4 regions of the Streptomyces sp. NPDC001599 genome follow, and region 4 is predicted to be linked to each of the others. Evidence: riboswitches for the same ligand, from Rfam matches in the RefSeq annotation. Region 4 holds a riboswitch; each other region holds the start of a gene.
What was found. Region 4 has a riboswitch for cyclic di-AMP ahead of ACFYZ3_RS13020 (peptidoglycan DD-metalloendopeptidase family protein). Riboswitches for the same ligand answer to the same signal wherever they lie in the genome.
Positions count from the first base shown of each region.

Region 1 (2,178 bases), on a different contig from region 4:
CCGGGTTGCGCCTGGGAGACGGAGACGGTGGTGCCCGCGTTGACCTGGTCGTAGGTGACGCGCGGCAGCGTCACGCCGGCGGCCTTCCAGGCGGCCTGGGTGAGGCCCGAGCAGTCGTAGGAACCGGGGCCCGTGGCGCCCCAGACGTACGGCTTGCCGATCTGCGCGCGGGCGAAGGCGATGGCCTTGTCGGCCTTGGTGCCGGTCGAGGTGCCCGGCGTCGACGAGTCCGACGACTCGGAAGAGCCGGTGCCGCCGGATCCGGAACCGCTCTCCTGCTGCTGGGCGGCCTCCTCCCGGCGCTTGCGCTCGGCCTCCTCCTGGGCCGCCTGCTGCTTCGCCAGCTCGGCGGCCTTGCGCTCGGACTCCTCCTGCTTCTTCCTCTCGATCGCCGCGAGCCGGGCCTTCTCCTCGGCGGTCAGTTCCGAGAGCAACTCCCGCGCGGTGGCGAGTTTCTTCTGGACGGTCGACTTGGCCGTCTTCAGGTCGGTCTGCGACTCGGTGAGCGTCTCGAGGCTCTCGGTGGCCTCCCGGCGCTTCTTCATCGTCTCGGACTGCTGCGTGACGTAGTCGTCGACGGCGGTCTTCTGCCGGCCGGTGAGCCGGTTCATCAGCTGGTTCTGGTCGAAGTAGTCCTGCGGCGAGTCCGCGAGCAGCAGCGTCGCGGTCTCCGGGACCGAGGCGCCCGTGCGGTACTGGGCGGAGGCGAAGGAACCCAGCTCCTCGCGCGCGTCGTTGAGCTTCTGGGTGCGCCGGGCGACGTCGTCGAGGAGGCCGTCGACCTTCTTGCGCTGCTTGGTGGTCTTCTCCTTGGCCGCGTTGTACTTCTCGGTCGCCGACCCGGCCTGGCGGTAGAGGTCGTCGACCTTCTTCTCGACCTCCTCCAGGGTCGGCCGGTCGTCCGACGGCGTGGCGTTCGCCGTCTGGGACAGCAGCGCGACGGAGGTGAGGGCCGCGGTGGCGAGGGCCGGGGTCCGTATGCCCGCGACGCGGGTACCGGTGGGGCGCGACTTGCGGTGCGACGCCAAGGAGGCGACTCCTTCCAGTGCTCCGCCTACCGGGTTAGCTGTCGGGTTCGGGCGGTGGTTCGGAAGGGTTGCCCTACGGCGGCCCGCCCTCTTCGTGCAGTCGAGGGCGGTGCGGCCGATTCACCCCAAGGTCTCGGTGGGTCCCCGGCTCCGGTGCCGTGCGGGCAGGCCGGACTCGGCGGAGGCCGCGCGGACCGGCGAGGTTCGCCGGAGGGGGTCGAGCGGCCTGCCCCGCACCGTAGCCAACTCGTGTGGCCGCTGTGAAGGTTGGTGGGTGATATGCCCGATACATTTTCGTGACCTTTCGTTCGGGTGCCTCCGGGGCGGTCGCGAGCGTCACTCTTCGTGGTTCCGCTGGTCGCAGGGCGTGCCCGCGCCGAGAGGGTGGGGGGCATTTTCCGGGGTGGCACCGGGTTGTCGGTGGGGCGCCCTAGACTCGGAGAGCGATGAGCAGCCTCTTTGACGACAGCTTCCTGGCGAGCCTCCAGACCCCCCGGGGTCACGAGGAGGAACCCCCGCCGCCGCCCGAGGACGATCACGGACCGGAGCCGGTTCCGCACGATCTGTTCGGCGGGAAGTTCGACGCGCCCCCGGAGCGGGACACCCACTACCGGGACGGCGCCCCGCGCCCCGCCCTGGACGCCGCGGCGCTCCTGGAGGGGCTGAACGAGAACCAGCGCGCCGCCGTCGTCCACTCCGGCTCCCCGCTGCTCATCGTGGCCGGTGCCGGTTCCGGCAAGACCCGCGTGCTGACCCACCGCATCGCCCACCTGCTGGCCGAGCGGAACGTCCACCCGGGCCAGATCCTCGCGATCACCTTCACCAACAAGGCCGCGGGCGAGATGAAGGAGCGCGTCGAGCAGCTCGTCGGCCCGCGCGCCAACGCCATGTGGGTGATGACCTTCCACAGCGCGTGCGTCCGCATCCTGCGCCGCGAGTCGAAGAAGCTCGGCTTCACCTCGTCGTTCTCGATCTACGATGCCGCCGACTCCAAGCGGCTCATGGCGCTGGTCTGCCGCGACCTGGACCTGGACCCCAAGCGCTTCCCGCCGAAGTCGTTCAGCGCGAAGATCAGCAATCTGAAGAACGAGCTGATCGACGAGGAGGACTTCGCCGCCCAGGCCGCCGACGGCTTCGAGAAGACGCTGGC
Region 1 is NZ_JBIAVA010000002.1:482,968-485,145, forward strand. Features, by position in the region: gene ACFYZ3_RS06910 (NlpC/P60 family protein) at 1-1,028, opposite strand, end outside; cyclic di-AMP (ydaO/yuaA leader) riboswitch at 1,035-1,219, opposite strand; gene pcrA (DNA helicase PcrA) at 1,475-2,178, shown strand, end outside.
Region 1: it holds a riboswitch for cyclic di-AMP, as region 4 does, so the genes downstream of both, ACFYZ3_RS06910 (NlpC/P60 family protein) here and ACFYZ3_RS13020 (peptidoglycan DD-metalloendopeptidase family protein) in region 4, are expected to answer to the same signal.

Region 2 (2,178 bases), on a different contig from region 4:
GGAGCTGGCCGAGACGGCGCTCGGCAAGATCGAGGCCGAGGTGGGCCAGGTGCACGCCGCCGTGGACCAGGACGGCGTCGACGGGCTGACGCTCATCGAGCCGGGCTACCTGATGCCCCACCCGACGCTGCCCGCGGTGCGCGTCGAGCGGCGTGCGCAGCTGTGGTCCACGCCGATCAGCAAGGTGCTGCTGCGCCACCCCGAGCTGACCGACGACGAACTGGCGGCGACGGCTCGCGCGGTGGTCGGTTCCCTCGCGACGGTCACCATGTCGGGGCCCGGCACGGTGGAGCTCCAGCCCTGCGGCATCACCAAGGCCACCGGCCTGGCGCTGGCCGCCGAGCACCTTGGCATGGAGCGGCGGCGGACGATCGCTTTCGGGGACATGCCCAACGACATCCCCATGTTCCAGTGGGCGGCCCACGGTGTCGCCATGGCCGACGCCCACCCCGAACTCAAGGCGGTGGCCGACGAGGTCACGACGACGAACGAGGACGACGGCGTGGCCGTCGTCCTCGAGCGGATCTTCGGTACCTCTTGATGCACTGCCTCGTGATGCACTGCCGCTCGGTGCGCTGCCGCGGCGGTGCTGCTCAGTACGCGCTGAAGACGTTGTCCATCGAGCCGTAGCGGTCGGCCGCGTAGTTGCAGGCGGCGGTGATGTTGGCGACCGGGTCGTACGGGTCCCAGGAGGTGCCCTCGACGTGGTACGCCTGGAAGGTCGGGTCGATCACCTGGAGCAGGCCCTTGGACGGGGTGCCGTTGATCGCGTTGATGTCCCAGTTGTTGATGGCGAGCGGGTTGCCGGAGGACTCACGCATGATGTTGCGGTGAATGCCCTCGTAGGTCCCGGGGATGCCGTGCTGGGCCATGATGTCGAGCGACTCGCGGATCCAGCCGTCGAGGTTGTCCGGGTAGGTCGTCGTGGCCGCCGTGGTGGCGGTCGTGGCGGCGGCCGGGGTGGCCGCGGAAGCGGTGGTGGCGCCGATGAGCGGCAGCGCGAGCACCGCGGCACCGGTGCCGGCCACGGCGAGCTTGCGGGCGAGGCGGCTGGTGCGGGCGTGACGGTTCAGACCGTTGGCAGACATGCGGTGTCCCTCTCCTTACGCCTACGAGGTGAGCTGTCGGGTTCGGGCGGGGAGGTGCCCGGCCGTGCCCTGACGGGTACGGCTTCACCCCGAGCCGCTCCGGTGGTGACCGGTGCGGCGACTTACCTGGGTCCCCCGCTCCTGCCTGCGAGTTTGTTGGATGGATGACTGTGCGACGGGCGGTGGCAGGATTCGGCGTCCACCCGACAGGCCGGGAACGTATGCGAGAGCACATGTCCGGAACAAGTGCAGGAATCACCCAACGTGCCTGTTGACCTTGGTCTGGGGCCTTTATGGCTCTTGATCATTTGCTGTCGCCAATCCCCAACTGGCTTGCGGGGCAAAGGGAGGGCACAGGTTCCGACGGGGTTGCCTCTCGGGTGTCGGGAGTGAGCCAACTCACTGGCTTCAACAAGCACGGCAAATGGGGCATTAACCCCAACTAGGAGCCAACCGACCGCAGGTGGGGACGGCTTCGGGTGTCGAGCCGGGAGGGGCGGGAAACGGGGAGAGGGAAGCGACGGGAAACGGGGAGGGGGAAGCGGCGGGAAAGGGAGTGGGGAGAGAGGGGGCAGGGAGCGAGGAAGCGGGGGGACGGGGGAGGGGGCAGGTGTGTCGATCGGGTGACGTTCTCGAAGTGCGGGCCGTTGGGAGGAGTGGTGGGATCTTCGGTGGCGGCTTCGGCCCGTTCGCCCTCCGGCTCCGGCTCGTCCCCTCTGGCGATATCAACCAAAATCTGCTCATATCACCTGATCAAAAACATACCGTTCATGATCCGATACCGCCCAGCCTGTAACGGTGGGCGCTAGCGGTGATCGAAACGTGACCGGATACGCTGACTTGAGTGGTGGCAGCGACCTATCGACAAACCAGGTAATCGCCAGTAGACACCAGCAGACAGGAGACCCCTCGTGACCGTCGTCGGGCCGTTCGGGCTGAGCGTGCGGGACCAGGCTCTGGAAGCCGATGTCCAGGCCGGATTGGTTGCTGTCGAGGAAGGGTTGCTTGAGGCAACCAAAAGCGAGGTGCCGTTCATCACGGAGGCCGCCCAGCACCTGGTGCGGGCCGGCGGGAAACGGTTCCGGCCGCT
Region 2 is NZ_JBIAVA010000028.1:13,279-15,456, forward strand. Features, by position in the region: gene ACFYZ3_RS37540 (HAD family hydrolase) at 1-541, shown strand, start outside; gene ACFYZ3_RS37545 (transglycosylase SLT domain-containing protein) at 594-1,088, opposite strand; cyclic di-AMP (ydaO/yuaA leader) riboswitch at 1,093-1,265, opposite strand; gene ACFYZ3_RS37550 (polyprenyl synthetase family protein) at 2,000-2,178, shown strand, end outside.
Region 2: it holds a riboswitch for cyclic di-AMP, as region 4 does, so the genes downstream of both, ACFYZ3_RS37545 (transglycosylase SLT domain-containing protein) here and ACFYZ3_RS13020 (peptidoglycan DD-metalloendopeptidase family protein) in region 4, are expected to answer to the same signal.

Region 3 (2,178 bases), on a different contig from region 4:
CGGTTCAACCGGCTCGACCGGTACGGCCGAAACTCCGGAGTCGGAGTCCGGGGCGTCCTCTTCGTCCCCTTCGCCCTCTTCTTCGGCTTCTTCCTCGCCGTCGTCTGACGCCTCGTCCGATGGTGCGGACCAATCCACCAAGCCGGACACTTCGTCCGAATCCGACCCCTCCGCCAGTGCCGAACCGCAGGGCACCGAGGGCTCGTCCGGCTCCGGCAAGCACCGCGGCGGCAGTGCGGACGAGGATGCGACGGGGGAGGGCCGTACGGACCCGACGGCGGGCCGGCACGCCTCGCGCGACGGTGACGAGCGAGAGGCCGGGGACGGCTGTTACGTCGTCCGCACCGGCGACAGTCTCTGGGCCATCGCCGACTCCCTTGAGGTCGACGGCGGATGGCACGCGCTCTACGCCGACAACGAGGCGGTCGTCGGTGCCGACCCCGACCACATCCTGCCCGGTCAGACGCTCACGGTCACGGGCGAATCGGGCGAAAAGTAGGGGGAGTTCACGTCACGGTTAGGGACTGTATGTCCCTTTTGGATCTCGTGAGAGATAGGTCTCAGAAGCCGTGATCGTCTTTGAAAATCCGCGGAGCGCGTGTCTACGGTCATGACCGCTCGCCACCGCGGGCCCCGACAGCCGCAACGCCGAATCCTGCCAGCGGCCGTACGGGAACAGTCGTCGCGTCAAGCGCCGCAGGCAGGAGCGGGGGACCCAAGGTAAGCGCCGCACCGGGCAGTTGAGCCGGAGTGGCTAGGGGTGAAGCCGAGTTCCGCGAGGAACCCGGCCGGGCAACTCAACCGGCCCGAACCCGACAGCTCACCTCGCAGGCGTCGGTGAGGGGATCAACCATGCTGTTTTCCGGCAAGGGCAAGCACCGTCGCCCGTCCAAGGCCACCCGAGTCATCGCCGTCGCCGGCGTCACCGGTGCCGCCGTCGCCGCCCCGCTGATGGCGGCCGGCAACGCCTCCGCCGCCACCGCGTCCGAGTGGGACGCCGTCGCCCAGTGCGAGTCCGGCGGCAACTGGTCCATCAACACCGGCAACGGTTACTACGGCGGTCTGCAGTTCTCCGCCTCCACCTGGGCCGCCTACGGCGGTACGCAGTACGCCTCCTCCGCCGACCAGGCGAGCAAGTCCCAGCAGATCGAGATCGCCGAGAAGGTGCTCGCGGGCCAGGGCAAGGGTGCCTGGCCGGTCTGCGGCACCGGCCTGTCGGGCGCCGCGTACACCGGTGGCGGCTCCCAGGACAGCGGTTCCTCCAGCTCCGAGAGCTCGCAGAGCCAGAGCAGCGGCTCCACCGCCGAGCGCTCCACCGAGCAGAAGGCCTCCCGCTCCTCCGAGCGCCCGGCCGCCGAGCCGAAGGCCGAGAAGCCCGCGAAGAAGACCGTCACCACCCCGACCGGCAAGAAGGTCGAGAAGGGCGACGGCGAGTACAAGGTCGTCAAGGGCGACACCCTCAGCTCGATCGCCGAGGAGCACGACGTCAAGGGCGGCTGGGCGAAGCTGTTCAAGCTGAACGACGACATCGTCGACGACGCCGACCTGATCTACCCGGGCCAGCAGCTGCACCTGAAGTAGGCGGCGGCCCGCCCCGCGACTCCCGCCCCGGTGCGTGTTCCCCCGTACGCACCGGGGCGGGATTTTCATGTTCCGCCTTTGTTCCGTTCGGAAACAATTTACTCTCGGTTCTGTCCAGCGGGTGGGCGATCGGCTGGCCGATCGCCCGGAGCCGGTTAGGCTCGGTCCCGCAGAGCCGTCGCGGTCCCGCGGACCGCGGCCCACCGAAGCGCCACATCGAAGCGTCACATTGAAGAAGGAGATGCTCGTGCCGTCCATCGACGTCGTCGTAGCCCGGGAAATCCTGGACTCCCGAGGCAACCCCACGGTCGAGGTCGAGGTCGGCCTCGACGACGGCAGCACGGGGCGTGCCGCCGTTCCCTCCGGCGCCTCCACCGGTGCCTTCGAGGCCATCGAACTGCGTGACGGCGACCCGGGCCGTTACCTCGGCAAGGGCGTCGAGAAGGCCGTGCTGGCCGTCATCGAGCAGATCGGCCCGGAGCTGGTCGGCTACGACGCCACCGAGCAGCGCCTGATCGACCAGGCCATGTTCGACCTGGACGCCACCGACAACAAGGGCTCGCTCGGCGCCAACGCCATCCTCGGCGTCTCCCTCGC
Region 3 is NZ_JBIAVA010000012.1:102,623-104,800, reverse strand. Features, by position in the region: gene ACFYZ3_RS27760 (transglycosylase family protein) at 1-499, shown strand, start outside; cyclic di-AMP (ydaO/yuaA leader) riboswitch at 683-849, shown strand; gene rpfA (resuscitation-promoting factor protein RpfA) at 853-1,581, shown strand; gene eno (phosphopyruvate hydratase) at 1,829-2,178, shown strand, end outside.
Region 3: it holds a riboswitch for cyclic di-AMP, as region 4 does, so the genes downstream of both, rpfA (resuscitation-promoting factor protein RpfA) here and ACFYZ3_RS13020 (peptidoglycan DD-metalloendopeptidase family protein) in region 4, are expected to answer to the same signal.

Region 4 (2,178 bases):
ACGCCTAAAGTATTCGTCAATTCCGGAATACGGCGAGGTCCTTGTACGGCGCGTGCACCGTGGTCCGGACACGCCGAAGGCCGGACCCGGGGATCGGGGTCCGGCCTTCGGTGCGCGGGGGCCGCGCGGAACCGGTCGTCAGACGGAGACGCCGTGCGAGCGCAGGAACGCCAGCGGGTCGATGTCCGAGCCGTAGTCCGGCGTGGTGCGGATCTCGAAGTGCAGGTGCGGGCCGGTCACGTTGCCGGTGGCACCGGAGAGGCCGACCTGCTGACCCGCCGTCACCGACTGACCGGCGGAGACGGAGAGCGAGGAGAGGTGGGCGTACTGGGCGTAGTGGCCGTCGGCGAGCTGGATGACGACCTGGTTGCCGTACGCGCCGCCCCAGCCGGCGGAGACGACGGTGCCCGCGCCGACGGCCTTGAGGGAGGTGCCGGTCGGGACGACGAAGTCGGTGCCGGTGTGGTAGCCGCTGGACCACATGCTGCCGGACTGGTGGTACGGGGTACCGACAGTGCCGCCCGCGACGGGGGAGGTGTAGCCGCTGGTGGTGCCCGTGGACTGGCTGCCGGTGTCCGAGGAGGAGGTCTTCTCGGCGTCCGTCGACTTCTGGGCCGGCTTGGCGGCGGCGGGCTTCTCGGCGGACTTCTGCGCGGGCTTGTGCGACTGCGCGGAGGACGGCGCCGACGGCTTGGCGGCCTGGCCGTCGATCGAGAGCTTGAGCCCGGGGTGGATCAGCGACGGGTCGGAACCGACGGCCTCGCGGTTGTCCGCGTAGAGCTTCTTCCAGCCGCCGTCGACGTCCTGCTCGTCGGCGATCTTCGAGAGGTAGTCCCCGCTCTTCACGGTGTAGGTGCGCGAGTCGGAGTTCTTCTCGGCGGCGGCCTTCTTGGCCGACGTCGGAACGGACTGCACGGCCTGCTCGGAAACGGAGTGCGCGGGAGCGGCGTTGGCGGCGGCGGCACCCATCAGCGGGAGCGCGAGCGCGGCGCCACCGGTTCCGGCGACGGCGATGGTGCGGGTCAGGCGCATGGCCCTGGTACGGCGGTGCTTACCCTTCGCGGGCATGGCGAATTCCTCTCCGGCGCCTGCGAGGTGAGCTGTCGGGTGCGGGCTGGAGATGCCCGGCCGCGTCGGAACGCGGCTTTACCCCAAGCCGTTCCGGGAACCGGAACAGGCAGTTCTACCTGTGGGTCCCCCGCTCCTGCCGTGTACGGGTGGTCGATGAGTGCGGGCTCCGGTCGGCGGCAGGATTAGGCGTCCGTCCGGATCGGTGGTGAACGTAAGGGACCAAGACGCAAGGGGACAAGCGAGGGGTTCCCTCGACAGGTGTTCCGATTGATCCTTTACGGGGATATCCGGTAACCCTGCGTCGATTTCCGTCGCGCGCTTTTACCTGAAGCCCCTTGAGAAACAGTTGAATTACGTGAACATGACGGGCAACGCACGGTCACGGATATGACGCTGCTCACGCGCCTCTCATTCACCCTGCGCCATTTCAGGGCCAGTTGTTATCAAGGCGCCAATTCGGACAGAAGGCTCTTATCTGCCCGGAATATGCCTCCGGGTGCGATTTCGCGCACAGGGGATGCCGTATCGTCGGGTGAAGCCCGTCGGCGAGCAGCGGCGGCGGGGCGGAGTGGGAGGAGCCCCCGTGACGCAGCAGGTCCCGTCGACCGAACCCGAGCTGACCGGCGTGCGCAACTTCCGGGACGTGGGCGGACTGCCGACCGTGGACGGGCGGCGGGTGCGGCAGGGGGTGCTGTTCCGCAGCGGTCACCTGGCTCACGCCACCGGGGAGGACGCCGCGTTCCTGGCCTCGCTGGGCCTGCACACGATCTTCGACTTCCGCAACGCGGCCGACCAGAAGCTCGAGGGCCCGGACGTCGAGCTGCCCGGCGTGCGCAACGTCAACCTGCCGCTGAGTGACCCGGCCGACGGCGCCGAGTTCTGGAAGATGGTCCGTGACGGCGACCTCGACCAGCTGCGCGAGATCCTGGCCGACGGCAAGGCCGCGGACCGCATGATCGGCTCCTACCGCTCGATCGTCACGGAGCGCACCGCGGAGCACTCCCGCATCCTGCACGCGCTCGCCGAGGACAGCGTCCCGGCCCTGATGCACTGCGCCGCCGGAAAGGACCGCGCGGGCCTGTCGATCGCCGTCACCTTGCTCGCCCT
Region 4 is NZ_JBIAVA010000004.1:44,115-46,292, forward strand. Features, by position in the region: gene ACFYZ3_RS13020 (peptidoglycan DD-metalloendopeptidase family protein) at 139-1,068, opposite strand; cyclic di-AMP (ydaO/yuaA leader) riboswitch at 1,073-1,230, opposite strand; gene ACFYZ3_RS13025 (tyrosine-protein phosphatase) at 1,655-2,178, shown strand, end outside.